One region of the Streptomyces sp. NPDC042002 genome, then DNA from elsewhere that is predicted to be linked to it. Evidence: riboswitches for the same ligand, from Rfam matches in the RefSeq annotation. Region 1 holds a riboswitch; the other holds the start of a gene.

Evidence for each region. A riboswitch is a leader RNA that binds a small molecule or an ion and turns the genes downstream of it on or off. The one in region 1 is predicted to bind cobalamin.
Region 2: it holds a riboswitch for cobalamin, as region 1 does, so the genes downstream of both, ACZ6KY_RS36815 (hypothetical protein) here and ACZ6KY_RS06570 (ribonucleoside-diphosphate reductase subunit alpha) in region 1, are expected to answer to the same signal.

What each region holds. Positions count from the first base shown of each region.
Region 1 covers NZ_JBVJCT010000003.1:274,598-290,056, reverse strand. The annotation lists gene ACZ6KY_RS06590 (GntR family transcriptional regulator) at 383-1,147, shown strand; gene ACZ6KY_RS06585 (DUF3311 domain-containing protein) at 1,401-1,688, shown strand; gene mctP (monocarboxylate uptake permease MctP) at 1,685-3,295, shown strand; gene ACZ6KY_RS06575 (hypothetical protein) at 3,402-3,524, shown strand; cobalamin riboswitch at 3,577-3,725, shown strand; gene ACZ6KY_RS06570 (ribonucleoside-diphosphate reductase subunit alpha) at 3,859-6,240, shown strand; gene ACZ6KY_RS06565 (ribonucleotide-diphosphate reductase subunit beta) at 6,240-7,274, shown strand; gene ACZ6KY_RS06560 (putative Ig domain-containing protein) at 7,665-9,755, shown strand; gene ACZ6KY_RS06555 (hypothetical protein) at 10,059-10,517, shown strand; gene ACZ6KY_RS06550 (bifunctional albaflavenone monooxygenase/terpene synthase) at 10,635-12,005, opposite strand; gene cyc1 (epi-isozizaene synthase) at 12,002-13,081, opposite strand; gene def (peptide deformylase) at 13,423-14,073, opposite strand; gene ACZ6KY_RS06535 (tetratricopeptide repeat protein) at 14,133-15,113, opposite strand; gene ACZ6KY_RS06530 (HD-GYP domain-containing protein) at 15,267-15,459, opposite strand, start outside.
Region 2 covers NZ_JBVJCT010000044.1:8,080-23,538, reverse strand. The annotation lists gene ACZ6KY_RS36845 (DUF4241 domain-containing protein) at 103-735, opposite strand; gene ACZ6KY_RS36840 (hypothetical protein) at 751-1,347, opposite strand; gene ACZ6KY_RS36835 (helix-turn-helix domain-containing protein) at 1,432-2,427, opposite strand; gene ACZ6KY_RS36830 (hypothetical protein) at 2,585-2,893, shown strand; gene ACZ6KY_RS36825 (hypothetical protein) at 3,064-3,237, shown strand; gene ACZ6KY_RS36820 (tachylectin-related carbohydrate-binding protein) at 3,445-4,737, opposite strand; partial or broken gene ACZ6KY_RS36815 (hypothetical protein) at 4,998-5,287, opposite strand; cobalamin riboswitch at 5,455-5,577, opposite strand; gene ACZ6KY_RS36810 (serine/threonine-protein kinase) at 5,799-7,502, opposite strand; partial or broken gene ACZ6KY_RS36805 (transposase family protein) at 7,596-8,332, opposite strand; partial or broken gene ACZ6KY_RS36800 (transposase) at 8,498-8,842, shown strand; gene ACZ6KY_RS36795 (dolichyl-phosphate-mannose--protein mannosyltransferase) at 9,224-10,867, shown strand; gene ACZ6KY_RS36790 (LysR family transcriptional regulator) at 11,067-11,969, opposite strand; gene ACZ6KY_RS36785 (DUF1330 domain-containing protein) at 12,158-12,451, shown strand; partial or broken gene ACZ6KY_RS36780 (Tn3 family transposase) at 12,727-12,894, opposite strand; gene ACZ6KY_RS36775 (STAS domain-containing protein) at 12,922-13,284, opposite strand; gene ACZ6KY_RS36770 (RNA-binding protein) at 13,423-14,373, opposite strand; gene ACZ6KY_RS36765 (hypothetical protein) at 14,471-15,337, opposite strand.

The sequences.
Region 1 (15,459 bases):
GTAGACCAGTACGGGGAGCTTGGCCTAGACCTAGGGGGGTGTCAAGGGTGCGTAAGCCCGTCCAGTCGTCCGTTATGGGACCTACATATGCAAGGACCTTTAAGTAGGCAAGCGGCATAAATGGCAGGCCCGTTCACCGCCTGCGGAGGGAACCATCCCTGGCCTGCGGACGAACCATCCCCGGCCCGTCCGCGCGACCGTCTCCGCCGCCGGTCGGTACCACCGCCTGCGCGTGATGGACTAGACCAACAGGTACGCCGACGGTATATAGAGGGGATCACGGAGCGTGCGGGGGACACTCGCGCGGAAAGCCGTGCCACGATGTGAGCCGTGACCGTCGATATGTCGGTCGCTTCGGCATCCGGAGCCGGGAAGGCAGAGCATGAGCACCGACGTCAGCAGTGCGGAGAACGAGGGTGGGGCGCCCATCCGTACCGCGCGCGTGCCCAAGTACTACCGCCTCAAGAAGCACCTGCTCGACATGACGGAGACACTGCCGCCCGGTACGCCGGTACCGCCGGAGCGGACCCTCGCCGCCGAGTTCGACACCTCGCGCACCACGGTGCGGCAGGCCCTTCAGGAGCTGGTCGTCGAGGGCCGTCTCGAACGCATCCAGGGCAAGGGCACCTTCGTCGCCAAGCCGAAGGTCTCCCAGGCGCTCCAACTGACCTCGTACACCGAGGACATGCGTGCCCAGGGCCTCGAACCCACCTCGCAGCTGCTGGACATCGGCTACATCACGGCGGACGAGACCCTCGCCGGCCTGCTCGACATCTCGGCCGGCGGCCGGGTGCTGCGCATCGAGCGGCTGCGCCTCGCGAGCGGCGAGCCGATGGCCATCGAGACGACCCACCTCTCCGCCAAGCGCTTCCCCGCCCTGCGCAGGTCGCTCGTCAAGTACACCTCTCTCTACACCGCGCTGGCCGAGGTGTACGACGTCCACCTCGGCGAGGCCGAGGAGACCATCGAGACCTCGCTGGCGACCCCGCGCGAGGCCGGACTGCTCGGCACCGACGTGGGCCTGCCCATGCTGATGCTCTCCCGCCACTCGATCGACCGGCAGGGCGAGCCGGTGGAATGGGTGCGCTCGGTGTACCGGGGCGACCGGTACAAGTTCGTCGCCCGCCTCAAGCGCCCGCAGGACTGACCCGTACGGAGTAACGCGTGGGTACGGGCACACTCCCCCGTACTCACGCGCCGCGCCGCTCCGCCGGACGGGCCCGGACGCCCCGTCAGGCGCCGTACCGGCTCCGGGGGTTCCGCTCCTGCTGAGGGCGTCGTGCGCACCGACACGAACCCTCCACACCCGCCGTCCGGGATGGGGTGTTCCCTAAAGCGGAACCGTCCCCTAGATTGCCTGCGCGTTACCCAGGTGATCGATGAGGGGACGGAGTCGCCCTATGTCAGACCTGCCCGAAGTGAAACCACCGGTGGTGACACCGGTACGTGTGGTGATCGCCCTCTGCCTGCTCGCGCCCTTCGTGGCGATGCTGTGGGTCGGCTCCTACACGAAGACCGGCCCGGCGTTCATCGGCATCCCGTTCTTCTACTGGTACCAGTTGATGTGGGTGCCCCTGTCCACGGTGCTGACCGTGACCGCGTACCTGCTGTGGCGGCACGACCAGCGGGGCCGCACCTCCACCTCCGCTTCCGCCTCCGTCTCCGCGAAGGGAGGTGACGGCGCGTGAACAACGGTGTGAACGGCGTCGCCCTCGGCGTCTTCGTCTTCCTCTTCCTGGCCGTCACGGTCATGGGCTTCCTGGCGGCGCGCTGGCGCAGAGCGGCCGACGAGCACAGCCTCGACGAATGGGGCCTGGGCGGACGGTCCTTCGGCACCTGGGTGACCTGGTTCCTGCTCGGCGGCGACCTCTACACGGCGTACACCTTCGTCGCCGTACCCGCGGCGGTCTACGCGGCGGGCGCGGCCGGCTTCTTCGCCGTGCCGTACACGATCCTGGTCTACCCGCTGATCTTCACGTTCCTGCCCCGCCTGTGGTCGGTCTCCCACAAGCACGGCTATGTGACGACCTCGGACTTCGTGCGCGGCCGCTTCGGCTCCAAGAGCCTGTCCCTCGCCGTGGCCGTCACCGGCATCCTGGCCACCATGCCGTACATCGCGCTCCAACTGGTCGGCATCCAGGCCGTCCTCGACGTGATGGGGGTGGGCGGCGGCGACAGCACCAACTGGTTCGTCAAGGACCTGCCGCTCCTCATCGCCTTCGGCGTGCTGGCCGCGTACACCTACTCCTCGGGTCTGCGGGCCCCCGCCCTGATCGCGTTCGTGAAGGACACCCTGATCTACATCGTGATCGCGGTGGCCATCATCTACATCCCGATCAAGCTGGGCGGCTTCGACGAGATCTTCAAGGCGGCGGGCGCCAAGTACACGGCCGCGGGCGCCGGCGGACTCGTCCCCGCCGAGGCCGGCCAGTGGACGTACGCCACCCTCGCGCTCGGCTCGGCGCTGGCGCTGTTCATGTATCCGCACTCGGTCACCGCGACGCTGTCCGGCCGCAGCCGGGAGGTGATCCGCCGCAACACCACGATCCTGCCGCTGTACTCGCTGATGCTGGGCCTGCTCGCCCTGCTCGGGTTCATGGCGATCGCGGCCGGCGTGAAGGTAACCAACGGCCAGCTCGCCATCCCCCAGCTCTTCGAGAACATGTTCCCCGACTGGTTCGCGGGGGTGGCCTTCGCGGCCATCGGCATCGGCGCGCTCGTCCCGGCGGCCATCATGTCGATCGCGGCCGCGAATCTCTTCACCCGCAACATCTACAAGGACTTCATCAACCCGGCCGCGACCCCGCGGCAGGAGACCAGGGTCTCCAAGCTGGTCTCGCTGTTCGTGAAACTGGGCGCGCTGGTCTTCGTCCTGACCATGGACAAGACCGTCGCGATCAACTTCCAGCTGCTGGGCGGCATCTGGATCCTGCAGACCTTCCCGTCGCTGGTCGGCGGGCTGTTCACCCGCTGGTTCCACCGCTGGGCGCTGCTGGGCGGCTGGGCGGTCGGCATGCTCTACGGCACGATCGCCGCCTACGGGGTGGCCTCGCCGACCCAGAAGCACTTCGGCGGCAGCTCGAAGGACATCCCCGGCATCGGCGAGATCGGCTACCTCGGCCTGACGGCGTTCGTCCTGAACGTGGTGGTGGCCGTCGTCCTCACCTTCGCCCTCAGGGCGTTCAAGGCCCCCGACGGCATCGACGAGACCTCGCCCGCCGACTACACGGCCGACGCGGGAGACGCGGGGGTCGAGACGGAGCTCCCGCCGGCCACGGCGGACGCGAGCCACTAGGACCTGTCCTGGCTGTCGGGCACGACCGACACGACAGCGCCGTACGACGGGCCGCCGGACGAAACCCGGCGGCCCGTCGCCGTGCCGGTCGGGCACACTCGCCCGCATGGACATCGTCGTCAGGCCGGCGCGGCCCGAGGAGTACCCCACCGTCAGTGAGATCGCCGCGCGCGCCCGTCTCGGGGACGGGCCGCTCACCTACGAGTTGACGGTCCAACACGCTCCGTAGCGCTCGCGGACACCGACCCGACACAACATGTGGGGGCACTCCCGGAGCCCGGCACAAGATGTATGCTCATGGTCGCTGTCGCCGCAGGGGAATCCGGTGCGAATCCGGAACTGTCCCGCAACGGTGTACCTGTGCGTGTTCGCGTCTTCGCGTGCCCGCGCTCGCGTCAGTCCGAGGACCTGCCGACAGCGCGCCCCGGCCGTCCGGCCCGGGTGCCGACGACGTCCGGGCCTCGCGGAATGGGCCGGTGGACGCGGTGCGTGCTGCCCAGAAGCGCTCCCGTGTGCCCCGCTCCTCGCCGCCAGGCCCCGTGCCGAGCGAGGGAGATTCCCACGTGACCATCGCGCCAGCCGATCCGGCTCCAGTGACCGCGCAGCAGGCCCGGGTGGAGACCGACGGTCCCGGAACCGCGCTGCTGCGGACCCTGACCGATCTCACCGCCGACCTCACCGACGCCGACCCCGGCCGGGTCGCCGCCGCGGCGCTGCGCGGCCGGTCCGCCCGCGCCGACGAGGCCGAGCTGCGCGAACTGGCCACGGAGGCGGCCGCGGGGCTCATCTCCGAGGACCCCGCCTACTCCCGGCTGGCCGCCCGCCTGCTCACGATCAGCATCGCCGCGGAGGCCGCCTCCCAGGGCGTCACGACCTTCTCCGAGTCGGTCGCCGTCGGCCACCGCGAGGGCCTGATCGCCGACCGCACGGCCGCGTTCGTCCGGCTGCACACGGCCCGCCTCGACGCACTCATCGACACCGAAGGCGACGACCGCTTCGGCTACTTCGGGCTGCGCACGCTGCACAGCCGGTATCTGCTCCGGCACCCGATCACCCGCAAGGTCGTCGAGACGCCCCAGCACTTCATGCTCCGGGTGGCGTCCGGCCTCGCCGAGGACGACACGGCCCGCTCCGTGGACGAAGTCGCCGCGCTCTACCGGCTCATGAGCCGCCTCGACTACCTCCCCTCCTCCCCCACGCTCTTCAACTCCGGTACGCGGCACCCCCAGATGTCGTCCTGCTACCTCCTCGACTCCCCGCTGGACGAGCTGGACTCCATCTACGACCGCTACCACCAGGTGGCACGCCTGTCGAAGCACGCGGGCGGCATCGGCCTTTCGTACTCCCGTATCCGGTCGCGCGGTTCGCTGATCCGCGGCACCAACGGGCACTCCAACGGCATCGTCCCGTTCCTCAAGACGCTCGACGCCTCGGTCGCCGCGGTGAACCAGGGCGGCCGGCGCAAGGGCGCGGCGGCGGTCTATCTGGAGACCTGGCACTCCGACATCGAGGAGTTCCTGGAGCTGCGCGACAACACCGGTGAGGACGCCCGGCGTACGCACAACCTGAACCTCGCGCACTGGATCCCGGACGAGTTCATGCGCCGGGTGAACGAGGACGGCGTCTGGTCGCTCTTCTCCCCCTCCGACGTGCCCGAGCTGGTCGACCTGTGGGGCGACGCGTTCGACGCCGCGTACCGCAAGGCCGAGGAGGCGGGCCTCGCCAAGAAGACCATCCCGGCCCGCGACCTGTACGGCCGCATGATGCGCACCCTCGCGCAGACCGGCAACGGCTGGATGACCTTCAAGGACGCCGCCAACCGCACCGCCAACCAGACGGCGGAGCCGGGCCACACCGTCCACTCCTCGAACCTGTGCACCGAGATCCTGGAGGTCACGGACGACGGGGAGACGGCGGTCTGCAACCTGGGCTCGGTCAACCTGGGCGCGTTCGTGGTCGGTCAGGACATCGACTGGGAGCGGCTCGACGAGACCGTGCGCACCGCGGTGACCTTCCTCGACCGCGTCGTGGACATCAACTTCTACCCGACCGAGCAGGCGGGCCGCTCCAACGCCAAGTGGCGTCCGGTCGGCCTCGGCGCGATGGGCCTCCAGGACGTCTTCTTCAAGCTGCGCATCCCCTTCGACTCGCCCGAGGCCCGCGCGCTGTCCACCCGGATCGCCGAGCGCATCATGCTCGCCTCCTACGAGGCCTCCGCGGACCTCGCCGAGCGCAACGGCCCGCTCCCGGCCTGGGAGAAGACCCGTACCGCCCGTGGCGTGCTGCACCCGGACCACTTCGAGGTCGAGCTGAACTGGCCGGAGCGCTGGGCCGCCCTGCGGCAGCGGATCGCCGAGGTCGGCATGCGCAACTCGCTGCTCCTCGCCATCGCGCCCACCGCCACCATCGCGTCCATCGCGGGCGTGTACGAGTGCATCGAGCCGCAGGTGTCGAACCTGTTCAAGCGCGAGACGCTCTCCGGCGAGTTCCTCCAGGTCAACTCCTACCTGGTGGCCGAGCTGAAGAAGCTCGGCGTGTGGGACGCGCAGACCCGTGAGGCGCTGCGCGAGTCCAGCGGCTCGGTGCAGGGCTTCACCTGGGTGCCGCAGGACGTGCGCGACCTGTACCGCACGGCGTGGGAGATCCCGCAGCGCGGCCTGATCGACATGGCCGCCGCCCGGACCCCGTTCCTGGACCAGGCGCAGTCGCTGAACCTGTTCCTGGAGACGCCGACCATCGGCAAGCTCTCCTCGATGTACTCCTACGCCTGGAAGTCGGGTCTGAAGACGACGTACTACCTGCGTTCCCGTCCCGCGACGCGCATCGCCCGCGCGGCCCAGGCCCAGGCGCAGCCCGAGAAGACCATCCCCGTGCAGCAGGTGGCCGACCCCGACGCCGTCGCCTGCTCCCTTGAGAACCCCGAGTCCTGCGAGGCCTGCCAGTAATGAGCGACACCACCACCGAGAAGGCCGCGTCCGAGAAAAACCTCCTCGACCCGGGCTTCGAACTGACCCTGCGTCCCATGCGCTACCCGGACTTCTACGAGCGCTACCGGGACGCGATCAAGAACACGTGGACCGTCGAGGAGGTCGACCTCCACTCGGACGTCACCGACCTCGCGAAGCTGACGCCGGGTGAGCAGCACATGATCGGCCGGCTGGTCGCGTTCTTCGCGACGGGCGACTCGATCGTGTCGAACAACCTGGTGCTGACGCTGTACAAGCACATCAACTCCCCTGAGGCGCGGCTCTACTTGAGCCGTCAGCTCTTCGAGGAGGCCGTGCACGTCCAGTTCTATCTGACGCTGCTCGACACCTATCTGCCCGACCCGGAGGACCGCACGGCGGCCTTCGCGGCGGTCGAGAGCATCCCCTCCATCCGCGAGAAGGCGCAGTTCTGCTTCAAGTGGATGGACTCGGTCGAGAAGCTGGACCGGCTGGAGACCCAGGCCGACCGCCGCCGCTTCCTGCTGAACCTCATCTGCTTCGCGGCGTGCATCGAGGGGCTCTTCTTCTACGGGGCCTTCGCGTACGTCTACTGGTTCCGCAGCCGGGGCCTGCTGCACGGCCTGGCGACCGGCACCAACTGGGTGTTCCGCGACGAGACGATGCACATGAGCTTCGCCTTCGAGGTCGTCGACACCGTCCGCAAGGAGGAGCCGGAGCTCTTCGACGACCGGCTCCAGGAGCAGGTGACCGACATGCTGCGCGAGGCCGTCGAGGCCGAGCTTCAGTTCGGGCGCGACCTGTGCGGCGAGGGCCTGCCGGGCATGAACACCGACTCGATGCGGCAGTACCTGGAGTGTGTCGCCGATCAGCGCCTTCAGCGGCTGGGCTTCGCGCCGGTGTACGGCTCCGAAAACCCCTTCTCCTTCATGGAGTTGCAGGGGGTCCAGGAGCTGACCAACTTCTTCGAGCGCCGGCCGTCGGCGTACCAGGTGGCGGTGGAGGGCACGGTCGACTTCGACGAGGACTTCTGACCGGTCCGCATGATCTGACCGTTCGTCACCGACGAAAGCCGGGCCGCCCCTTGGGGCCCGGCTTTCGTCACGTACTGCCCCCGCGCCTCCAATCGCCGTGCCAATCCCCGTCCATGGAGCGGCAAAGTTCTTCCGGCACGCCTGTTCGCGCGTCGTTCACCCCGGCTAGGTTCTGGCCGTCCCGTCATGCCGCGCACCACGGCACGTCAGGACGACTGAATTGGCATGCCCATGACGTATTTCGTGCCACCTCCCCGTGGTCACGCTACGCGCGTCACGGGCCCGTCCCTTCAGAGCGCCGAGAACCCCCCACTTCCGGCTGTGGTGCCGCGAACGGCCCTACCCCGGCCCGAGCGGCACCGGCCTCGAACCGATGGAGGCGACACCCCCATGCGTTCCCAGCGCCCGATACCCTCCGGCAGACCCGTCCGGAGCCTGCGAAGACTCCTCACCGCCGCCCTCCCCGCCCTGGCCCTCGGCCTCGCCGGGTTCGCCGCGGCCCCTCCCGCCGACGCACAGCCCGCACCGACCCCCCACGTCTCCCGGGCCACCCAGAACGCCGGGGCCCTCACCGACCCCGCCCGGCAGACGGTCCACTCGACCGGCCGGGCCGGCCAGAAGGTCGCGACCAAGCACCTGTGCGCCGAGGCGGCGAAGCCCGGTCAGATGTCGTGTTTCGCGCAGCGCCGCACCGACATCGCGCAGAAGCTCGCGGCGAAGGTCTCTCCCGACGCCGCCGCCGCGGTGTCCGGCCTCAGCCCGGCCAACCTGCACAGCGCCTACAACCTGCCCTCGACCGGCGGTTCCGGTCTGACGGTCGCCGTGGTCGACGCCTACAACGACCCCAACGCCGCCGCCGACCTGGCCACCTACCGCTCGCAGTTCGGTCTGTCCGCCTGCACAGCGGCCAGCGGCTGCTTCAAGCAGGTCAGCCAGACCGGTTCGACCACCTCACTGCCGACGAACGACACCGGCTGGGCGGGTGAGGAGGCGCTCGACATCGACATGGTCAGCGCCGTCTGTCCCAACTGCAACATCATCCTCGTCGAGGCGAGCTCCGCGAACGACTCCGACCTCGGTATCGCCGAGAACGAAGCGGTCACGCTGGGCGCGAAGTTCGTCTCCAACAGCTGGGGCGGCTCCGAGTCCTCCTCGCAGACCAGCGAGGACACCTCGTACTTCAAGCACCCGGGTGTCGCCATCACGGTCTCCTCGGGTGACGAGGCCTACGGCGCCGAGTACCCGGCGACCTCCCAGTACGTGACCGCCGTCGGCGGCACCGCGCTGAGCACCTCCTCCAGCACCCGCGGCTGGACCGAGTCGGTCTGGAAGACCAGCAGCACCGAGGGCACCGGCTCCGGCTGCTCCGCCTACGACTCCAAGCCCACCTGGCAGACCGACACCGGCTGCACCAAGCGCATGGAGGCCGACGTCTCCGCGGTCGCCGACCCCGCCACCGGCGTGGCCGTCTACGACACCTACGGCGGCTCCGGCTGGGCGGTCTACGGCGGCACCAGCGCCTCCTCGCCCATCATCGCGGGCGTGTACGCGCTGGCCGGCACCCCGGGTTCCAGTGACTACCCGGCGAAGTACCCCTACTCCCACACCTCGAACCTGTACGACGTGACCAGCGGCAGCAACGGCTCCTGCTCCCCGTCGTACTTCTGCACCGCGGCCACCGGCTACGACGGCCCGACCGGCTGGGGCACCCCCAACGGCACGGCCGCCTTCACCTCGGGCACCAGCACCGGCAACACCGTGACCGTCACCAACCCGGGCAGCCAGTCCACGGCCACCGGCGGCTCGGCGAGCCTCCAGATCTCGGCGAGCGACAGCGCGGGCGCGACCCTCACGTACAGCGCGACCGGGCTGCCGACCGGGCTGTCGATCAGCAGCTCGACCGGGCTGATCTCCGGCACCGCGAGCACCGCCGGCACCTACTCGGTCACCGTCACGGCGAAGGACAGCACGGCCGCCTCCGGTTCGGCCTCCTTCACCTGGACCGTCAGCACCTCGGGCGGCGGCACCTGCACCTCGGCGCAGCTCCTCGGCAACCAGGGCTTCGAGTCGGGCGCCACCGTGTGGAGCGAGACGAGCGGTGTCATCACCAATGACACCGGCGAGGCGACGCACGGCGGCTCGTACGACGCCTGGCTCGACGGCTACGGCTCGACCCACACCGACACGCTGTCCCAGTCGGTGACGATCCCGTCCGGCTGCAAGGCCTCCTTCACCTTCTACCTCCACGTCGACACGGCCGAGACCAGCACCACCTCGGCCTACGACAAGCTCACCGTCACCGCGGGCTCCACCACGCTGGCGACCTACTCCAACCTCAACAAGGCCACCGGGTACGCCCAGAAGACCTTCGACCTGTCCTCCTTCGCCGGTTCGACCGTCACGCTGAAGTTCAGCGGCGTCGAGGACTCCTCGCTCCAGACCAGCTTCGTCGTGGACGACACCGCCCTGACGACCAGCTGATCCGCGTCTGGGTCCGGCCGCCGCGGCGGCCGGACCCGGGGGGGGGGGGGGGGGGGGGGGGGGGGGGGGGGGGGGGGGGGGGGGGGGGGGGGGGGGGGGGGGGGGGGGGGGGGTGGTGGTGAGCAAGGAGGCAAAGAAACCACCCACCCCCCCCCCCCCCTCCCCCCCCCCCCCCCCCCCCCCCCCCCCCCCCCCCCCCCCCACCCCACCCCCCCTCCCCCCCCCCCCCCCCCCCCCCCCCCCCCGCGCGGGGATGGATCCTGATCCACCGGTGGCACGTCCAACCCGCAAGGAGGCCACCCCATGCGTCGAACGACTCACACCCGGACCATCGCCCTCGCCGCTCTGACCCTGCTCCTCGCGGGCTGCGGTACGCGGAGCGGAGGTGACGCGGGCGGCAGCGGCACCGTGTCGCCGTCCCCCACCCCGTCCCACCCGAACTGCGCCACGGCGAAGGGGGAACTGGGCGCCGCCGACACCGGCCACACGTACTGCCTGGCGCCGGGCGAGACGATCCGTGTCTCCCTGGACGGCACGAGCCGCCGGCCCTGGGCACCCGTGAAGACCGCCGGAAGCGGGCTGGAGGCCACCAACAGCGGGATCGTCCTCCAGCCGGGCGACGCGTCCGCCGTCTACCGGGCGGTCTCGGCGGGAACGGTCCGGCTGACCTCGTCCCGCCCGCTGTGTCCGAGCGATCCGGCCCGGGTCTCCTGCGACGGCCTTCAGGAGTGGACGGTCACCGTGGTCGTGCCGAAGGCGTGAGACCGCGGCGCACGTTCAGGGGCCCGAGGGCGGCCTGAACCGTGCGCCGGTGCACGTACGGGCCGGACACCGGCCGGGCGGCGGATGCCCGGCCGGTGTCCGGCCCGTACGAGAGCCCTACCGCGGACGGGCCTTCAGCCTCAGTTCGTGGGGCCGCAGGGTGATGCCGACGCGGGTCGCGTCGTTGGACCCGGACACCTGGTCGAAGTGCCACCGGGACGCCACGGTCGCGGTGATCAGGGAGAGCAGCGCCATCGAGAAGTGGTCACTCGGGCACTTGCGGTTGCCCACGCTGAAGGGGCGCATCGCGTACTTCGGGATGTCCTTGGAGCGTTCCGGAAGCCAGCGGTCGGGATCGAAATCCAGGTACTCCTGGTACGACCGGGGGTCGCGCTGGATCGCGTACGGGCTGTAGACGATGTCGGCTCCGGCCGGAATGCGATAGCCGCCCAGCTCGGTTTCGGCCACCGCGCGCCGCGTCAATATCCATACGGCGGGGCGTAAACGCATCGCCTCGACGACGACATTGTTCGTGTGCGACAGCTTCCGGACGTCGCCGAATCCGACGGGTCGGTCTCCTGCGACGGATCGGACCTCCGCGGCCACTTTGTCCGCCTGTTCCGGATGTTCGGTCAGCACGTGGAGCAACCACATGATCGTGGACGCGATGGTTTCGCTGCCGGGAGTGAGTATCGCGACGACTTGGTCGTGGATCTCCTGTTCGTCTATGGGGTCGCCGTCGTCGTTCTTCGCTTCCAGCAATGCCGTCAGCAAATCGTCCGGCTTTTGACCAGATGCCCGTCGCTCGTCGATGATCTCGTCGACGAGCGCGTGCAAATCGGCCAATGCGCGGTCGAATGCGCGTATCGAAGGAAGCGGGAGCCTGTAGAGCGGCCCGGCGGGTATGACCATGCGCCGGTACATGCCGCGGAACACGGTGGCGAGCGCGAGGCTCAGCCGCTCGGCCCGCTCGTCCATGAACCGGCCGCGCAGCAGACAACGGGCGGCGACACGGACGGCGACACGGAACGACTCGGAGGTGCAGTCGACGGACGCGCCCTCCTCCCAGCGCGCCGCGAAGGCCCGCGACTCCTCCTCCATGATCGGGCCGTACTCGGGGATGATGTCGGCCCGGAACGCGGGCTGGATGGTCCGCCGCTGGCGCCGGTGCTGCGGCCCGTTGGCCGTGGCGACACCCTGCTTGCCCAGCAGCCCTTCGAGCGACTCCCACAGGGGGCCGCCGATCTCGAAGTCGGGGTTGAGCGCCAGTGCCCCGGTGAGCGCGGGGGTGGTGACGGCGTACACCGTCTTGGGGCCCATCCTGAGCCGGACGACATCGCCGTGGTCGCGCAGCTGGGCGAGGAAGCCCAGCGGGTCGCGGACCAGTTTCCAGCCGTGCCCGAGAACGGGCACCCCGCCTCCGGCGAGGGGCGGGACGGACAGCTCGCCCGCCTTGGACACCTCGGGTCGTACGGAGTCGACGGTCATTTCTCACCTGCCGCTTCATTGTTGACGTACGGGGGCGTGGAGCGGTCGTCCCAGCTGTCGACCATGTACCGGCCCGACTCGTGGTGGAACCAGTACACGGAGCTGAACCAGTTCCGCATGTTCCCGAGGCACGCCCTTACGGCGGCGCTCGTCGCTTTTCCACGGCCCGTGCCGTCGTCGAGTAATTCGGCGAGTCGCGACACATCCTTCTCGGCGATGAGGAATTGCTCGATGCATTCCTCCACCCGCCGCCTCACTTCGGTGACGGCTTCTTCGAGTGTCAGCCCCTGATGGTGAATGAGACTGATTCCGAGATTGTGGACCTCGTCGCCCGCTATTTCTTTGGGAAGCGAACAGAGGTCGTTGTACCAGGCGGCGAATTCCTGGCTGAACAGTGCCGCCCGCCGAAATGCCGGATGCAGCCGTACGGTGGCGGGGATTTCCTGCCCCGCACTCGGTTCCAGAAGGTCGGTCCAGATCCAGTGCGCAAAAGTGAGCCGACGGAGTTCGAGGTATTCCGCGACCGTGGGAACGGTGCCGGAGGTGCGGTTCCGGAACTCCCGGTCGTACGCCTCGATCACGGCGTGGAAGTGAAGTGCGAACCGTTTGTTCCAGTTCTCGCCGAGGAACGAGTACAGCCGCACCATGCTGTCCGCGAAGCCCGCGACCAGGGGATCCCGGTGGTGCAGATGGTCCCTGGGGGCGTCGAGTGCCGCGTGGAGCCGGAACCTGAGCCTCCGCCAGGCGTCCGCCCGGCCGTGGATGACATCGCGGTCGTGTCGGTCGTCCCAGACGAAGAACCACGCGCTGTAGTCCGCTATCGCCTGCATGACCTCGTCGGGGGCGCCTATGTAGTAGCCCGCCATGAGGTCCGTGTAGCACAAGCCGTCGGCATACTCCTCGACCTTGTCCGCGGGCATCAGCCGTTTTTCGAGGAGCCAGGTCCTGGTGTTCTCCTGGAGCTTGGGCCAATACGGGTGCAGTTGACGGGGAAACTCGGACTCGATCACCGGAAGAGAGAGCGCCGGTGGTACCGCGAGCGCTGTCGATGAAGAGCCGTATGAGAAAGCATGCACGAACAAACCCCTCTCAGCCGCCTGTTGACGTCACACCCCTCCACCTGTGCCGGGCGCGCGCCGCTGCGTATCCCCGCACTTCCCATTCAGCACCACAACTGACCGTTCTGGGAACGGATTTGGCCCACTGACTACCCGACCATGCCGAGAATCTCCCCTTGTGTGACTGAATCTGGATCACCGAAGGAGCACAAGGGATCGAACGTGCGACGTACATGCGAACGGTGCCTGGTCAGGAGGATCACCTGCCCAGGCACCGTTCGAGTGGACCCACGAGAGACCCCGCGTCACGCCGGTCAATTTATGTCACAGGCGTGCGGGGCGCCCGGCGAAGCGACGGCTCAGCCGTTCGCCACGATCTCGTAGCGGGGCTCGTTCTCGGCCATCTGCCGCAGCGCGTCCTTGCGGTCGCGCTTGGAGAGCCGGTCGATGTACAGGTAGCCGTACAGGTGGTCCGTCTCGTGCTGGAGGCAGCGCGCGAAGTAGCCCGTACCGCGCACCCTGACCGGGTTGCCCTTCTCGTCCTGCCCGGTGACCTCGGCGTAGTCGGGGCGGGCGAGCGGCGCGTAGGCGGTCGGCACGGAGAGGCAGCCCTCGTTGCTCTCGTCCAGCTGGCGCCGGTCGGCGGGCAGGTCGACCAGCTTCGGGTTGCAGACCACACCGACGTGCCGGTCGCCCTGGTCGTCCTGGCAGTCGTAGACGAAGACCTTCAGGTCGACGCCGATCTGGTTGGCGGCCAGGCCCACGCCCTCGGCGGTGCGCTGGCTCGCGAACATGTCGGCGACCAGCCGGTCCAGCTCGTCCCCGAACTCGGTGACGTCCTTGCACTCCTTGTGCAGCACCGGGTTCCCGACCACCGTGATCGGCCGCGAGGTGCCACGCTCGCGGTAGGCCGCCTCGCGCTCCTCGGTGTCCTCGGTGTCGATGACGAAGCCGTCGTCGTCCACGGGGAGCACGCCCGCGTGCTGCTGATCGGTGTCCTGCTGCGCCATGACGACGTACGCCTTCCTCAGACCTTTGAAATTTCTGCGACTACAGCCTAAAGGGGCGCTCAGCAGACCTCTTCCAGATCCCGCCAGTCACGGGAGTCCGGGCTGTCCGCGACCCAGCCGTCGAGCAGACCGCGCACCAGCGAGGCGGGCGCAGCGAGCCCGCACTCCCGCTCGGGCACCCACAGCTGCCCGTCGGTGCGGTGGCCGAGCGGTCCCGGGTGCCCCGGCTCGCTGTGGTCGTGCGGGTCGAGGTGCTCCTCGTCGCCCTCGTCGGACGGCATCCGGGACTCGGAGCACATCCGGCACAGCAGCCGCACGGACGACGACCAGTCCTCCGCGGCGAACCCGGCGTCGGCGGCGAGCTGCTCCAGCGCGTCCCGGTCGCCCTCGGTGGCCGCCTCCAGCAGCACGACCCAGGTGGGCACCGGCGAGGGGGCCCACAGCTCGATCTCGTCGAAGACCGGGTAGGCGTGCCCCGCGGCGGTGGTCCGCTCACCGTGCGGAACGCCGTCGTGCAGGACGACCTCGCCCCAGCGGCGTCCGGAGGACGGCAGCGGGATCGACAGCACCTCGACGCGGGCGGGGTCCAGCCGGCGCCCCCACACCACTTCGGCCTCGCCCTCGGGCGACAGCCGGACGGCCGCGCTGCCGAGGTCCATGCCCACCGGCTCACCGGAGACGGCGGCACCACCGGGCACCCGCAGCCCGTACGCCTGCCAGGAACGGCGGGCCAGCGGCCAGTCCTGCAGGGCGGTGGCGGCGATTCCGACGTTCCACCAGTCGGGTGCGCCGGTCTCCCGGTCGAGGAGGGCGACGGCCCGCAGACCGGCGGCCCGCGCCTGCTCCCAGTCGTGCCGGAACTTGTGCAGCAGGGCCAGGTTGAACCAGGACTCGGACAGCCAGGGCTCCAGGTCCGCGGCACGCGTGAGCAGCGCTCCCGCGTCCTCGTACCGGCCGTCGCCGATCAGCGTGAACGCACGGTCGGTGGCCTGCCGCCATGAGGCGGAGGGCCGGTGTCGTCCCTTGCCGAAGATCCTCACGATTCCCGCCTGCCAGTTCCTTGCGTTTCCCGCCTGCCGGTCCTTTGAAGAGTCCCTTGAAGGCAGTGCGGCCCCGGGCCGGCCCGTGCCCCCTGGCACCCTCTTCCTCGCATCCAACCACGTACCTTCGGACGGCCGCTCATTACCCATGGGTTACCCAGCCCAGGGCAGGGTCAGACCGGGTCGTGACAGGACCCGGGCCAGCGACTCCACGACCTCCGGCTGATAGTCGCGGGCGGTGGCCAGCCGCAGCTTCTCCAGGGCGGTCAGCGGCCCTGTGGCCCCTGCTTCCCGGGCCATCTCCTCGTATGCGTTGACGGTCCGGACGATGCGCGCGCTGACGGGC
Region 2 (15,459 bases), on a different contig from region 1:
CGCCCCCCGACCTTCCTGGACCAGAACGAGACCCCCCGGTCGCAGTCCCGGCGAACCCTCGGCAACTGACCTCGGCCCATGAAGATCCCCGACAGAGTCAAGTCAGAGGTACGACGTGACCACCACGACCGAGACGAGCTCGCCGGTGGCGGAGCGGCCCAGCCATACCGGCCACGTTCCGTCGCCGCCCGTGCCGAACGACACCAGGTCGCTGCCGGTGGCCTCGTCGACGGCGCGCACGTAGCCGTCGCCGACCGACTCGCACACGTCGTCGTCCTGGTCCTCGTAGGAGCGCCTGACTCTGCCGGACAGCGTCTCCCAGGCCGCGGCGTCCGCGAAACCGCCGGCCGCACCGTCGGTGCCGAAGCCGTAGGCGTGGCCGTCGAGGAGCAGACGGGGGTCCTCGCCCTGGCTCAGCGCCAACTCCCAGGACACGGTGGGCTCCTCCCGGATCAGCAGGCGTACGGCGGGCTCCTCGGTGACCGGGAACCGGTGCCCCTCGTACTCGCCCTCTCCGGTGATCACGGCGGTCTCCAGCAGGTATTCGCCGGGGGGTATGCGCTCGGCGAGTTCGCGGGGCTCGTCCCCCAGCGGGTCCGAGACCGCCAGGCGCCCGCTCGGGATCCGCACCACGGCAATGTGCCGCGGTTCGGCTGTCTCCGTCTTGGTCCAGGGTTCCACGAGGAAGGAATTGCCGGGCTGGAAAAGGGCGTTGAGCGACACCTTCAGACGCATGGGCTTCGGCGGGCGTCACAGGATCGCGGGCTCCTCACCGCCCGCGAAAGCCGCCTCCGCCGCCGTGACCTCCGCCGCCGTGACCTCATCCGGCTCGGGCGCGTCCGGCGGCCTGGACGCATGGTCGACCGCACCTACCCCGAACCCGGACCGATCGTGCCATCGCAGATCCTCCGGCACATCGGCCACGGTGTGGAACGACCCGCCGCTGTCGCCGCGTTCCTCCAGGATCTTCCTGCCCGCTCGCCCCGGGAGGAGTTCCAGCGTGACCCGCCAGGCGTCGGGCGCCAGGTCCGGCTGTTTTGGTGAGGCGTAACGCCGTTCCACATACTGCCGCAGGAACAGGCGGTCGTCCTCCAGCGGCCGGAGATCGACGTCGCGGACGCGTCGCCCCAGCTCGTCGTAGACCCACTGCCCGACGAAATGGTGACGCCAGGCGACGAGATGCACCTCCGCGGGGACCGCGCGCCCCGGAATCCGGTGCAGCACCGCATAGGGCTCCCCGGCTCCGTCCCGCTCCTCCGCCTCCGCCCGGGTCAGCGGCCCGACCGCACGACGGGAACCGGCGTCCCACCCCTCGGCGTACGAAACCATCACCACGTCCTCGCCCACGCCCCGCCCCTCAAGATCCACCGATCACCGGCCACGATACGCACGACCGGTGCCGTCGGCGGCGTGGGACGCCTGGGTGAAGGGTCAGGGGCGCGGCGGCAGCCAGCCCTGTTGGACGGCTCGTACGCCGGCTTCGAAGCGGCTGCGGGCGTCGAGGCGTTCCATCAGTTCGGAGGCGATCCGGCGGGCCGTGCGGTGCGACACCCCGAGCCGTTTGGCGATGGCCTCGTCGGTGTGGCCCTCGGCCAGGAGCCGCAGGGCGGTCGTCTGCTGGCCGGTGAGTCCGTTCGGGTCGGTGGGGACGATCTCGCCGAGCGGCTGGGCGGATTCCCAGGTGGTCTCGAAGAGCGCGCACAGGGCGGTGAGGGTGCCCTGGCCGGTCAGCAGGACGGCGCCGGCGGCGGTGTCGTCGCTGCTGACCGAGATCATGGCGGTCAGCCGGTCCATGAGGATCATCCGGGTCGGCAGGGACGCAACCGTGCGGACCCGGCCGCCCAGCCGGGCCAGCCAGGTGGCGTGTTCGACGGTGGGCCGGTTCGTACGGACACTGTCGAGGTAGATCGTGCGCATGCGTACCCTGCGGCCGAGCAGGTCCTCGTTGAGCGGCCGGGAGGCGGCCATGTTCTCCGCGGTCTGCGGTCCGCCCGGGGCGAAGGCCAGGAACTCCTCGCGCACCTCGCGGGTGAGTACGGCCAGCCGGTCGCGTATCTGGTCGAGGCCGACGAGTTGCTCCACCCCGGGATGGCTGGTGGCGGGGCGGAGCTCGGCGTACTCGGAGATGAGCTGCGCCGCGGCTGCCCGGGAGGATTCGAGGCGCTGCTGCTGGGCCGCCAACTGGGCCTGCTGGCGGCCCATCAGGATCTCCATGCCGATATCGGGGGAGACGGCCCGGAGCCGGCCCGCGTCCCCCGCGGCGGGGCGCACCAGGGCCAGCTCGCTCAACGTGTCGAGGGCGTCGCGCACCTCTTCCCCGGGCAGCCCCACGGCGTCGGCGAGGGCCGTGACACCGGCGGCCGGACTTCTGAGCATGGCGCGATACACCCTCTCGGCGGCGGTATCGAGTCCAAGCGCGGTCAGCATCAGGTTCCCCCCGGTTTCCACAGACCCTCCCCAGTCCCACGATGATCTTCGCAGAGGATCGGGGATCGTCGCAGGGGGAGGCCCAAAGCGGCCAGGGCCTCAACTGGCCACCGTACAAGCCGACTTGTTGACGCATCCCGTTGAGATTCTGGATTGCATGTACCTGGTCCACACATATCTGGAACTGCCGTCCAGCGACGAACTGCCACGCAACATCAGGACTCTGGTGCGATCGGCGATCGTCCCCCGCGACGGCGTCGAGCACGTCGCCGTGCATACCGTCTCCTCCTCCGAACTCACGCTCGGCTTCTACCTGTTGGCCGAAGCGCTCGAAGAGGCGGAGGAAAGAGCGGTACGGACCACCCGCCGACTGCTGCGCGCCGTGCCGGAGTTGGCCACGGCGCGGCCGACCGGCGCCGGAGTGCCGCTGATGCCCCTGGCCTTCGAGCCGCAGACGGTGGGCTGAGACGGCCCCCGTGGACGCATCGGTCCAAGGCCGCTTCCGTCCATCCGTGAACCCTTTCCTCGGGCCTGAGCTGCGACGAACCTATGAATCACCGGCCGAGCCGAGCGCCACCGCGGGGCGCGACAGCAGGCCGGACACCGCATCTCGTCCCGGAAGGAACGGAAACAGCCATGCTTCGTACCCGCATCGCCAAGGCCGCCGCGGTCTCCTCCCTCGTCGTCGCCGCGGCTCTCGCCGCCCCGGTGGTCATGCCCCGGTCCACGGCGGACGCGGTTCCGGCCTCCTCCGTTCTCGCCTCCGACGCCGGCTGGCAGGTCGCTCCGGCGGACGCCGGCTGGCAGTAGGCCGCCCGCCGCGCCCGGCAGCCACGTGCCGCGGCCGCGTCCCGTCGGCCTGAAAGGGCGGTGCCCCCTCGAACCGAGGGAGCACCGCCCTTTTCGGCATGGGCCGGAGCATGGCCGGGACGGATATCTCCAAGGGTGTGGGGCGTGCGGACGCCTTGAAGGCCCCGCCGGGGGACCGGCGGGGCCTTCAAGACGTCGGGTGGGGCGTCAGGCGATCTTCTTGTAGCGCAGGGCGACATAGTCCGAGCCCGGGTGGCCGCTGATGTTGCCGCTGTTGATGTTCGCGGTCGCGTAGTTCATGTCCGTGTCCGGGCTGCTCTCGGAGTAGTAGTAGAAGGTGCCCGCGTCCTGGTCCTTCCAGCCGGCGAAGATGACGGCGTGCTCGGAGTAGTCGTTCAGCGCGTCACCGGGCCTGAGGTCGGCCTTGTCGATCTGCGTGCTCACGCTGGGGAGGGTCTCGGTGCTCAGCGAGGTGGTGAGGTGCCAGGCCATGGAGACGAAGCCGGAGCAGTCGGTGCGGTAGGAGTGCTCGCCGTCGACGTCGCTGGCGGTGTCGGACCCCCCGACGTACTGGACGTTGCGGTCGTACCAGTTCTTGGCCCGGGCCATGACCTCGTTGCGGTAGATCGTGCCGCCCTGCACGGACTGAGGCGGGGCCGGCGCCACATAGGCGCAGTTGTTCGCATAGGTCGACAGCAGGCTCTGGGTCCAGCCGGACGCGTCCACCGGGTCGTCGGAGTGGTACGTGATGTCGCTGCCGTCACCGTCGGTCGGGTCCGCGTCGGAGTACCAGTACATGCCGCCGTTGGTGCGGCCGTAGTAGAGGCCGCCGCCCGGCGAGGAGAGCGAGTCCACCGCCGACCAGCCGCTCGCCTTGAGGACCGTGCGGTCCCAGTCGCCCACTCCGTTGATCTTGTAGCTGAGCAGCCGGCCGTCCGCGGTCGAGGCGACGATGCGGTCGTCACCCGCGGCGGCGAGCGTCTTGAGGACGAAGCCGGTGTCGATCACGACGTGCTGGCCTATGTGGGCCGACCCCGCGGGCTTGGGCTGCGACACCACGTACTGGTGGAGCTCGCCGTCCACCGTTCCGTAGAGGTGACCGGCGCCGTCGTAGACCATCTTGTCGAAGGTCCAGCCGCCGTCCCAGATCTTGACGACTCCCGCGAGCGTGAGGGAGGTGTTGTTCGTGGACACGTCGACCCGGTAGAGGTCGCCGGTGGTCGAGGTGACCAGGATGGTGTTGAAGTTGAGGGTCGCCATCGCCTTGGGCGTGAAGCCGAGGTTCGGGCCGGTGAGCGTCTTGACGCGGTCGCCGGTGTCCGGCGCGATCTGCGTGTACGTCAGCCGTCCGTCCGCCAGCGTGCCGTACATCGACACGTCACCGGAGCACGACGCGACGGCGTGCGCGGCGCCGGCGGTGGTCGCCACCATGCCGAGGGACATGGCGCCGACGGCGGCGACGGCTGCGGTGGTACGGCGGAGGGCGTGGCTGAACTTCATGATCTCTCCTGCGGTGTGGAAGTCGAACGGGCGAAGGCACGTCACCGACCGCCCGGCTGCCCTGCATGTGCAGCCGTGGAGGTCGTCCCGGGTGTGTCGCCCGGTGGCAAGAACTACTTTCGCCGCAGGTCACGAGGGGTGGAAGAGAGATCGGCTGGACGCAAACGTCCTTGGCCTGTTGCGTCCTGACAGGGCATCGGAAGGCCCCGGACACACACTCGGCGCCCCGGGGTCGGCCGGTCCGCGTGAAGTCGCAGGCCTCAGGAATCCGCCGGGCGCCCCGGCGGGGTGAAGGTGTACAGGTCGAGGACGTCCGGCGGCGGAGCCACTTCCGGACGCCGGCGCGCACCCAGGCCACGATGCCCTCGGCCGCGTCGGGGCCGTTGACGAGTCCGAGCCGGACGGGCCGTGCGCCGGCGGCCCGGCCCGCGGCGGACGGCTGTACGACGACGACTTCGGCCTGGTCGCACACGTCGAGGCACTCGGAGACGCGCACCGGTACTTCCGCGCGCAGCCGCGCGGTCTGTGCGGCGTGATCCACTCCGGTCATCTCAGGACCGCCGCAGCAGCAGTCCCGGCACACGACGACCCGGCACGGCACGGGTCCGCCCACCACCACGGGCTCCCTGGTGCCTCTTCCAACGGCGTCCCGGGCACAGCACACCACTCCCCTCCCGGCGAGATCCGCCCCGGTGCCGCTCGGGGAGGCGACCGCGTGAGTCTCCCGGCTCCCGGATCTCTGAACGCTCCGCCTTCCCGACCCGGTTGGGGCGGTGGCCTGCCGCAGCGCACTCACCGGTCACAAGGGCGGGACCGCGCCGGATTCACACCGGCTTCCTCGTCCCGCCGTCGCTCTATGCCGCCGATCATCGTGTTGTCCACCGATGCCGGTGTCCGTTCGCCGCCGGCGTTCCGCGGCTGTGGCGGCTGGGATGGGTCGATGACTTCTCAGCGAGACATGAACGGCAAGGTGGCCCTCGTGACCGGCGCGCACCGCGCCGCGGCGGCCTCGTCCCGAGGCGCGACTGCCGTCGAGGGCGCGGGCGATACCGACAGACCGCTCAGGCCTGGGCCGGCATCACCCGGGTCACCTTGCCCTTCAGGTCGGCATCCAGATAGCCGGTGACGTAGTCGTCGGCGAGATAGACAGCCAGTCCCAGCGGAGTGCCGAACGTGTCGTCGGCAGGGCGGACCAGGACGTAACGCATGGTCGGCCGCTGTACGTTCAGGTCCTTCTTCGCCCGCCTCAGCAAGGCGGGAAGGACGTCCCAGTCGAAGCTGTCGAGACTGAAGGGGCGTTCGCCGCCGATGATCGCACTGCTGATGATGCCCTTCTCGACGCCCTGGCCCGGGCGGTAGGTGTAGCTGTCGTACTTGGTGTCGCTGCCCTTGACCATGATGTCCGCGGAGACGTACGTCGGATAGACGGTGAGGTCGCATGCGCGGTCCGTGCCGGTCGCGGCCTTGATCTCCTTCACCGCCGCCCGGATGCCGGCGGGGGTGAGCAGATCCGTCTTCGCGTCGGCCTGAGGCGTCGGGGTCGGGTTCGGGCGGGAAGCTGTGCGCGTGGGATCCGTCGTCCTGGCCGAGGAGGTCGCACCGGCTGAACCGGCGGCCCCTCCAGCGTCCTTGTCGCCTCCGTCCGGCAGCAGGGTCCACACCAGGACTCCCGCCATCACGGTCCCGACGACCGACGATGCGATCGCGATGCGGGTCTTCGCACGGTTGCCCGGCCCCGTCGGCGTCTGCCGTGTGGGGCCCGCCGGGTACGGAGTCGGCGGCCCGAAGCCGGTTGACGGTCCGAAGCCGGCAGGCGGTCCGGACCCAACCGGCGCCGAGGGCACGGGTGTCGCACCCGGCGGAGGGGCCAGCCTGTACGACGTGGCCCCGTCCGCCCCGGCGTGAGCACTCGCAACCGTGCTGCCGCCCTCGACCGCCTCCGCGAGCAGCCGGTCCGCGGTCGTCGCGTCCACCCGGTCGGCCGGGTTCTTGACGAGCGCGGCGTTCAGGAACCCGGTCAGGACTCCGGCTCGGACGGGTGGCGGAAGCTGCTCGCTCAGCAGCGCCGCCAGCGTCGCGAGGGTGGTTCCCCTGCGCAGCGGGTGATGTCCCTCGACGGCGACGTACAGCATCATCGCCAGCGACCACAGGTCGGAACCCGGGCCGCCCTCGCCGCCGGAGATGCGCTCGGGTGCCATGTAGTCGGGCGTGCCGATGATCGACCCGGTTACCGTCAGGGCGGTCGAGTCCCTGATGGTCGCGATGCCGAAGTCGGTGAGGACGGGACGTCCGTCGGGCCGCATCAGCACGTTGGCGGGTTTCACGTCCCGGTGCTGGATGCCGGCATCGTGCGCGGCGCGCAGCGCGGCCAGCACCTCGCGACCCAGCCGGGCGGCGTCTGCGGGAGCCAACGGCCCCTTGTCGAGCCGGTCCTGAAGTGACCCGCCGGTCACCAATTCCATGACGAGCCACGGGTAGACGTACTCCCCGCTGTCCACCACGTGATGAATGGTCACGACATTGGGGTGATCGACGCGAGCCAGCGCCCGTGCCTCGCGCAGCACTCGGGCCCGGAGCATCGCCGCGCCCTGCGGGTCGTACTCGGCAAGACCCGGATCGTGCGGCCGTACCTCCTTGAGTGCCACGGCCCGGTCAAGGACCAGATCGCGTGCACGCCACACCGTGCCCATGCCACCGCCACCGAGCCGCGTCTCCAGCTCGAAGCGCCCCTCTACGACCCGTCTGCCGGAATCCCCCTCGCCCATGGCCGGAAGCCTACGAGATACCTGTGGCACGGCCCCACGCAGGTGACCGCAAACACCCGGCAGACCGGTGCGATCAATGAGCGTTTTCCAACCTCACGCTGACGCGTGGTGAAGGGCGAGGGCAGCCTTCACGACGTCGGTGATTCGGTTGGTGCTGCAGCGGAGTTTCCGTGGGAGGCGCCAGCCCTTGAGGGTGGCCATGGCCGGCTCGCCAGGGCAGCGGATCTTGGTGTGGGTGGTGTTGTGGCGGCGCTTCCATCCTTGGTACGCCTTGTCCGCGCAGTATTTGAGCCCCGCGTCGGCGAGGGCTTCGATGATCCCGTGCTGTCGCGTGGCGGTCAGGTCGTGCGTCGAACCGGGCAGAGCCGGCGAGGCCCGGAGCAGCTGTCCGAACGGATCCGTGAGGACCTGGACGTTCATGCCGTGGCGTTTGTGTTTCCCGGAGCAGTACGGGGTGCCGGCGGCGATGTCCCCCAGCCTTCGGCCGGGAGGTGCCCCCAGTCGATCGGCGGCAGGGTGCCGTCGAGGATGACGGACGCCTTCGCCCGGATCGTCCTCATCGCCTCGGCCAGGGGCGGGGCAGGGGCGGACAGGGTGTCGACGGCTTCACGTATGCAGCGGTGAACGGTCGTGATCCCGATGCCGAATCCGGCGGCGAGTTGGGCGTAGGTGTCACCGCACCGTGGATGGGCCGGGGCGAGCAGGGCCTGACGTGCGGCGGAAAGGCGCCGCCACCGTGTTCCGATCTCCTGCCGCCCGGCTGTCAGTTGTCCGGTCAGGAACCGCAGGGTGCGGCTGGGCAGATCAACCGAGGACGGGTGGACAAGCACGCGAGGCTCCTGGCGGACACGGGTGATCTTGGTCGAGAACCCGTGCCCGCCAGGAGCTTCGTCGCTGCGCAGGACTGTCCAACTCGCGGTCAACACCGCCAGCTTGGAAAAGGCTCAGTGCTTCTTCGCTAGAAAAAGCTGCTCCAACTGCCCTTTCAGGGAGCCCGGAAGAGCTTTTCGTGGACGGATTACGATGCCCTTCTGGTCCGTGCGCATCTTCAGCTCGGTACCCGTGGTGATCGTCTGGGACAATCTGAACATCCACAGGACGGCCGGACTGTGTCAGGGCGGGGCGGACCACGACTGGCTCACCATCTTCCGACTCCCGTCCTACGTACCCGATCTGAACCCTGTCGAGGATGTTTGGTCGCTGCTGCGGCGAGGCCCATAGCCAACACCGCGTTCACCGATCCCGAACACCTTGAGCGCACCTTCCGTCGCGGACTGGCACACGTCCAACGACATCCCGACCTCATCAATGACTGCCTCACCGAAACCGGCCGAACCTAGACATCACCGCACATCTGACACCAAGGGCCAGTAGTGGTCCTCGGCCTCGCCCCGTCACCTCTGCCAGGTCGGTCGCGATGCCGTCTACTGCCCGCTCCGCCTCCGCTGCCAAGTGGGTGCCGATGCCGTACCGCTTCCCAACGCCTGAGCCGGTGCCGACCTCAACCCCCTCCAGGCTGCGCCTTGTCCCGGTCCAAGCAGTCCCGATCAGAGAGGGCTGACGTGAGCCGGCATGACCACCACCGGCCCCCGGGCAGCTGCTCCGCTCGTCCTGCTTTCCACAAGTAGAAGGCTCACCACGTGATCCATGAGAACCCGCCCGCGTTTGTCGACGAGCCACGGAAGGGGGCGAATCGCCAGCCGGTCTCCTGGGAGCGGCGGATGCGGCACTTCGGGCACGTCGAGCGCCCGCCTACGTTCGTGCGCGACCGCCTGGTCGTGCCGTTTCCCGAACCCGGGTCACGGCTTTGGCGCACGCTCGGGCTGTCCCCAGTAGCGGCGGGCCGGCTGGCGCGCTGGTCGCAATGGGGCGGGCCGCTGCTGGTGGCGCTCCTTGCCGGGCTGCCGCGCTTTTGGCGTCTGGGCAGCCCGCGGGCGGTCGTGTTCGACGAGACGTACTACGCCAAGGACGCATGGTCCTTGCTGCGGCTCGGCTACGAGGGCACCTGGCCGAAGGGCCAGATCTCCGACCCGCAGATCCTGGCCGATCCCCAGGTGATCCCGCTCTCCGACACCGGGTCCTTCGTCGCCCACCCGCCGACGGGCAAATGGGTCATCGCCCTCGGCGAGTGGATGTTCGGCCTCACCCCCTTCGGCTGGCGCTTCATGACGGCGCTCCTCGGCACGCTGTCGGTGCTGATGCTGTGCCGAATAGGACGCCGCCTGTTCCGTTCGACCCTGCTGGGTTGCCTGGCCGGAGCACTGATGGCGGTGGACGGTCTGCACTACGTGATGAGCCGCACCGCTCTGCTCGACCTCGTCGTCATGTTCTTCGTCCTGGCGGCGTTCGGCTGCCTGCTCATCGACCGCGACAGCGCGCGAGCCCGGCTCGCGGCAGCTCTACCGGTCGACGAGGACGGCCGGGTGCGCCCGGACGGACACACGGGCGACCATGCCGGGACGGGAGCGCGTCCCTGGCGGCTCGCTGCCGGCCTCTGCCTGGGACTGGCGGCCGCAACCAAATGGAACGGCCTGTACTTCCTCGCCTTCTTCGTGATCCTCACCCTGCTGTGGGACGTCGGCTCTCGCCGCGTAGCGGGGGCGCGCCACCCCTACCGCGCAGTGCTGCGCAAGGACCTCGGCTGGTCGGCGCTGTCCCTCGCCCCGGTCGCTGTCCTGACGTATCTGGCGACATGGACCGGCTGGTTCCTGTCCGACAACGGCTACGGACGCCACTGGGCGGACGCCCGCGGCGGCACATGGTCGTGGATTCCGGCCCCGCTGCGCAGCCTGTGGCACTACGAGCACGGCGTCTACCAGTTCAATGTGGGGCTGAGTACTCCCCACAAGTACGAGTCGAACCCTTGGAGTTGGCTGGTCGTCGGCCGCCCTGTGCTGTTCCACTACCAGTCGCCGGCACCCGGGCAGGACGGCTGCCACGCGACGGCTGGCTGCACACAGGCGATCCTCGCCCTGGGAACACCGCTCCTGTGGTGGTCGGCATGCTGCGCACTCGTGTACCTGCTCTACCGATGGGCGCTGCGCCGCGACTGGCGCTCCGGCGCCATCCTCTGTGCGGTGGGCGCCGGTTATCTGCCCTGGTTCCTGTACCAGGACCGCACGATCTTCTCCTTCTACGCGGTCGTCTTCGTGCCGTACCTGAGCCTGGCCGTAACGATGATGCTGGGAGCACTGCTGGGTCCGGCGGGAGCGACCGACAAGCGCCGCATACGAGGTGCGGTGGCCGCAAGCGTCCTTGTCCTGCTCATCGCCTGGAACTTCATCTATTTCTTCCCGATCTACACCGGACAGACGATCCCGCATGTCGACTGGCTCGCCAGAATGTGGCTCGACACCTGGATCTGAGCCTGGCCACATGATCGAAAGCCTGGACGTCGAGGACTCGGACCGGACCCGGGGCCATCATCGGATGCTGATCCGCCGGCGTAGCGAGGTCGTGTCGGACATTCAGCAAGACCGCCGTCGTCGTCACCGCGAAGTCCGCCGGGCGCGAGGTCTTCGGCCTCGCCACCGCAGGCGTCCGTCTCGCTTGACCTCATGCGCGTCAGTCCGGCAGCCAGTGCAGCTCGTGCGCCAGGGTTTTGGCGACGGCACGGATGCGGCGGTGTAGCGGCGACTGCTCGCATGGGAGGACCAGGTGGATCGTCAGGCTGGGCGCGCCCCGCAGCGGTCGCCAGGTGAGACCGGCCAGTTGTGCCGTGACCGCGGCTTCTCCGGCCGGGGCGAGGGTGACCCCGTCACGCAGGTCGCGCTGAGACATGTCGAAAGCGACTGCGGGCGTGTGGAATCGGGGGTGTGGTCGGGTGTCTCGGAACAGTGCGGACAGCTGATCGTGGATCACGGGGTTGGCCGCACGGTCCGGGAGTCGCAGCGGATACGCGGCCGCGTCGGCGATCTCGATCTCCGGGTGTTCGGCCAGCGGATGGTGCTGCGCCAGCTGGACCCCGATGCGCGCACGCCGCAGCAGGAACCGGCGCACGCCACGGCCCGGCTGTTCACCGCGGGTGATCCCGGCATCGATGCGGCCGTCGGCGACCGCGGGGGAGATCTCCGGTGTCGCCATCGGGACCGCGCCGACCTCGAGTCCGCTGTTGCCGCGAATCAGCCTGTCCACCAGGGCCGGTGCCGTCTCGGCCCCGGTGCTGAGGCTGTATCCGATGCGCAGCGTGCCCAGTTCACCGGCCGCCGCGCTCCGGGCGGTGTCCCATGCCCGGTCCAGCGCCGCCAGCGCGGGCGGCGCGGACTCCGCCAAAGCCGCACCGGCCGTGGTCAATACGACGTTACGCGTGTTGCGGACCAGCAGGGCCGTACCGAGTTCCGCCTCCAATCGGCGCATCCGGGCGCTGAGTGCGGGCTGTGCGATACCGATCCGTGAGGCCGCGCGGGTGAAGTTCAACTCCTGCGCCAGCACCAGGAAGTACCGCAGGCTCACCGTATCCGGCGCCACGTGCCCTCCCTGCCGATTGATAACGATCCGTTCTGAGTCTATCCCGTACCGGTCTTTCCCCCGACCGCACATCAAGCCCTAACCTGCGCATATGACGATTCAACTGACCGCAGTACCCGTCGCCGGGATCGATCGATCTGAGTGTCAATTCGAAGTCGGACGTGTCCGGCCGAACACAGGAGGTTTCCATGGCTAAGGGCTACTGGGTCAGCGTCTACCCCGCCATTTCCGCCCCTGAGAGGCTGACTGCCTACGACAAGCTGGCCGGTCCGGCCGTCCGGGCTGGGGGCGGGCGCCTCCTGTCCCGTGGCGGTCGAGTCGTCGCCCACGAGGCCGGAATCACGCAGCGCGTCGTTCTGATCGAGTTCGACAGCTTTGAACAGGCCGTCGCGGCATACGAGAGCGAGGCATACCAGAAGGCGCTGGTGGCCCTCCCCGACGGCGTCGAGCGCGACTTCCGCATCATCGAAGGCATCGACTGACCGGCGGGCCCAGCCAGCGCTGAGCATCCGTCACCTGATACGCACACGGTGCTGAACGACGACTCACGAGACGAGTTCGAAGCCATGCCCCGCGTCCCAGTTCGTCGTCGACGTCCTCGACGGCCTGATCCCTGTCGGGCGGATCGAAGAAGCGACGCGACGTCCGGGCCGGCTGGACTGTCTCGCTGACCTCGTCGACGAAACTCACCCTCGCCCGAAGCGAACCGCGAACCGCTTCTCACACGACAGATCGGTCCAGCGAACACAAGGCTTCGATGACAAATGTCGCGGGCGAGCTTGTGCCGGGACTCCTGCACGGTCAGCTGCCGGTTCATCTGGCGGCGGTAGGTGTCGTCGACGGGGTCGACCACCGCGAGCAGGTGCGGGGTCTTGGCGATACGGCCGTACTCGGCGAACGCCTGTCCGAGCGGAGTTGGGCGGCCAAGGCGGGATGCTCTCTACCGGGATGCCTATGAAACAGCCCGGTTCGACGCCGGAGGCAACACACCAGCGTTGTCACAGGCGCCGGCCACGCTCGTATACACACTGAGGACCTGGTCGGCGGCCGTGATCTGAAGCAGTCGCAGCAGCTGGTCGGGCGGGGCGGCGATGCGCAGCGTGGTGATCTGGTGGAGGGTCAGCAGCAGGTTCAGGGCCGTGGAGTCCGCGAACGTCACCGCCGAGGCGTCCAGGACGAGGACCGGATGCGCCGCGGCGGCCTCCGCTGTCCGGCGCAGTGCGGGCACCGTGGTCATGTCGAGGTCGCCTGAGCGGCGATCACCCAACTGCCCCTGAGCGGATACTGCGCGGCAACAGCTCCAGACGGCGGGCACGCTCGGACACGGGCAACTCCTAGTCCGACATTCCGTAAACGGACGAACGGCCGAAGAGGAAACTGCCGCAGCAGGGTTCGGGACACAGACGCCGGGTCAGTCGAGCTGCCGGTCTGTGGCAACCCGGCGTGAACGGGGTCACCACCGGGCGCGCAGCACGCCGTCGCTGTCGGGCAGGGCGGCGCAAAGAAGCGGGTGGCGTTCGTCGAGGTACATGGGCAGGGCGCAGGCCGCCCGGGCGCCGGCCACCAGGGTGGCGAGCTCTTGGTACGCGGTGTCGTCGACGACCGCGTGTCTGATCGTCCCGTCCTGTGCCTCCCAGACGAACTCCGCGGATCCCTCCTCTGGCAGCATGGCAAGGACCGCGCCGACATCGGCGTTCAGGTCAGGCCAGACGGTCAGCAGCGCGCGGGGGCTGAGACCGGTACGCACCGCGTCAAGGTTCTCCAGCGTGAGGCGGTGGAAGCGTGCAGCGTTGCGGACGTAGCCCTCCTCCAGGAGCACTGCCTTCCGTGAGGCCAGCACGGTGCGCACGCGCGCCCAGAACCCCTCGTCGGCCGCCTCCATCACGTCCGGCTCCTCCAGCTCCGCCGCGTAGGGGGAGGTCGCCATCGGTTCCGGGAAGAGACCGAGTTCCCGTGCACGGGCCACGGCGTCCGCGCAGAGCCGGTTGCTGCCCACATACACGTACTGGTCCCACCCGATATGCACGGTGAACACGTCCCCTGCCTCCAGACGGCACCAGGCACCTTGGTCGCGGAGCATGACCCGGACCAGCTCCAGAGCGACCGGAAGGGAGACCTCGGCCCCGTCGTGGTAGCCGGAGAGGTCGGGCGGGAAGAGCCCGTCGAGGCCATGTCTCCCATCCGACGGCTCCACGCCGAAGTGGACGAACCCGGTGACTGCGGGCTCGCGGATCTCCAGCCGATCGATGCCCGAGGCCTCCGCGAAGGCGGCGATCGCCGCGAGGTACGCGGCTTCGACCGGCCCGTAGTCACTGACCGCTTCCTCGGCACCGGTGTAGTGATCGTGTTCGTCACGGTCGGCGGGGTCGTACTTGGTGATCCGGTAGACGAAGGACGGCGGCACGTTGCTCCCTGCGGGGTCAAGCGGGGTGCCAGCGCGATTCCCCGGTGTGAACGGATGGCCGACGATCGGGTAGAAATGTGCTTTCCAGTGCTGGGTATCAACTGCTGAGGTCGAACACGCCCCAGGTTGTGAACGGCTCGGCCTGGACGTAGATCCTGCTTCCTCGGCCGACAACCCGCCGACGGCCGGGGGCAGAGCTATCGGGCAGGGTGAGCAGCCCGACGTCCGTTGACTCGACGGATGTTTCGATGATCTCTCCGTGGGCAAGTCGGTCCCGCTCCTCGCCGTAGCCGCCGTAGAAGGCGACCCGCTCACCGTGGACGGCCACCGCTTTGGCGCCCTGTACGCGGTTCGCCCACACCCTCACGGGCTGATCGGTGCGGTCGGGGTGTATCTCGACGAGAGGGAAGTCCGTGTATGGACACGCCCAGGCGGTGGTGCCCGACACGTTCAGGGCGTAGCAGTCGAAGAGACCGGGGATGCAGGTGTCGTCTGACGTCCAAGCGAGTCGGCCCGTGGCGCTCCAGCAGCGGATTCCCACCGGGTTCTCGTCGAAGTGCCCTACCCAGATACGGCTGGCCTCGTCCACGAGCAGGTACTCGATGGCGTCCCCGACGGAGAAGGACGAGGTCTCACGGCCGAGCGCGTCGAAGACCTGGACCTGGTTCGCGTCCTCGTATCGGCGGACGCGAGACGCGGCGACGACAAACCCGCCGTCGGGCAGGCGGTCCAGGTGCGGCCAGCGGGCCCGCACGGCGCTCAGCTCGGTGAGTTCGACGTTGCCGCCCGGGTCGACGGAAACGACCAGCGCGTCAAAGGGCAGGACATCGCCGCCGGGCTGCGGAGCGCGTTCGACAAGCAGCCAGTGGGCGACGCCGAAAACGTCGACGGTACTGGTCAGGACGTGGCGGTCGTGGTGTGCTTGGGGCAGGTGGGCGTAAGGAACGAGGACGGTCTTCTGCACGGGGGGCTCTCCTGAGCGGGCGGTCGGTCACGGCCATCGGGCACTGCGGTGCGGCGATCGGCGGAGCGCGAGCGGTGGAGAGCGGAGCGGGGCGCCTAGAGGGCATGGCCCTTTCTGGTCGT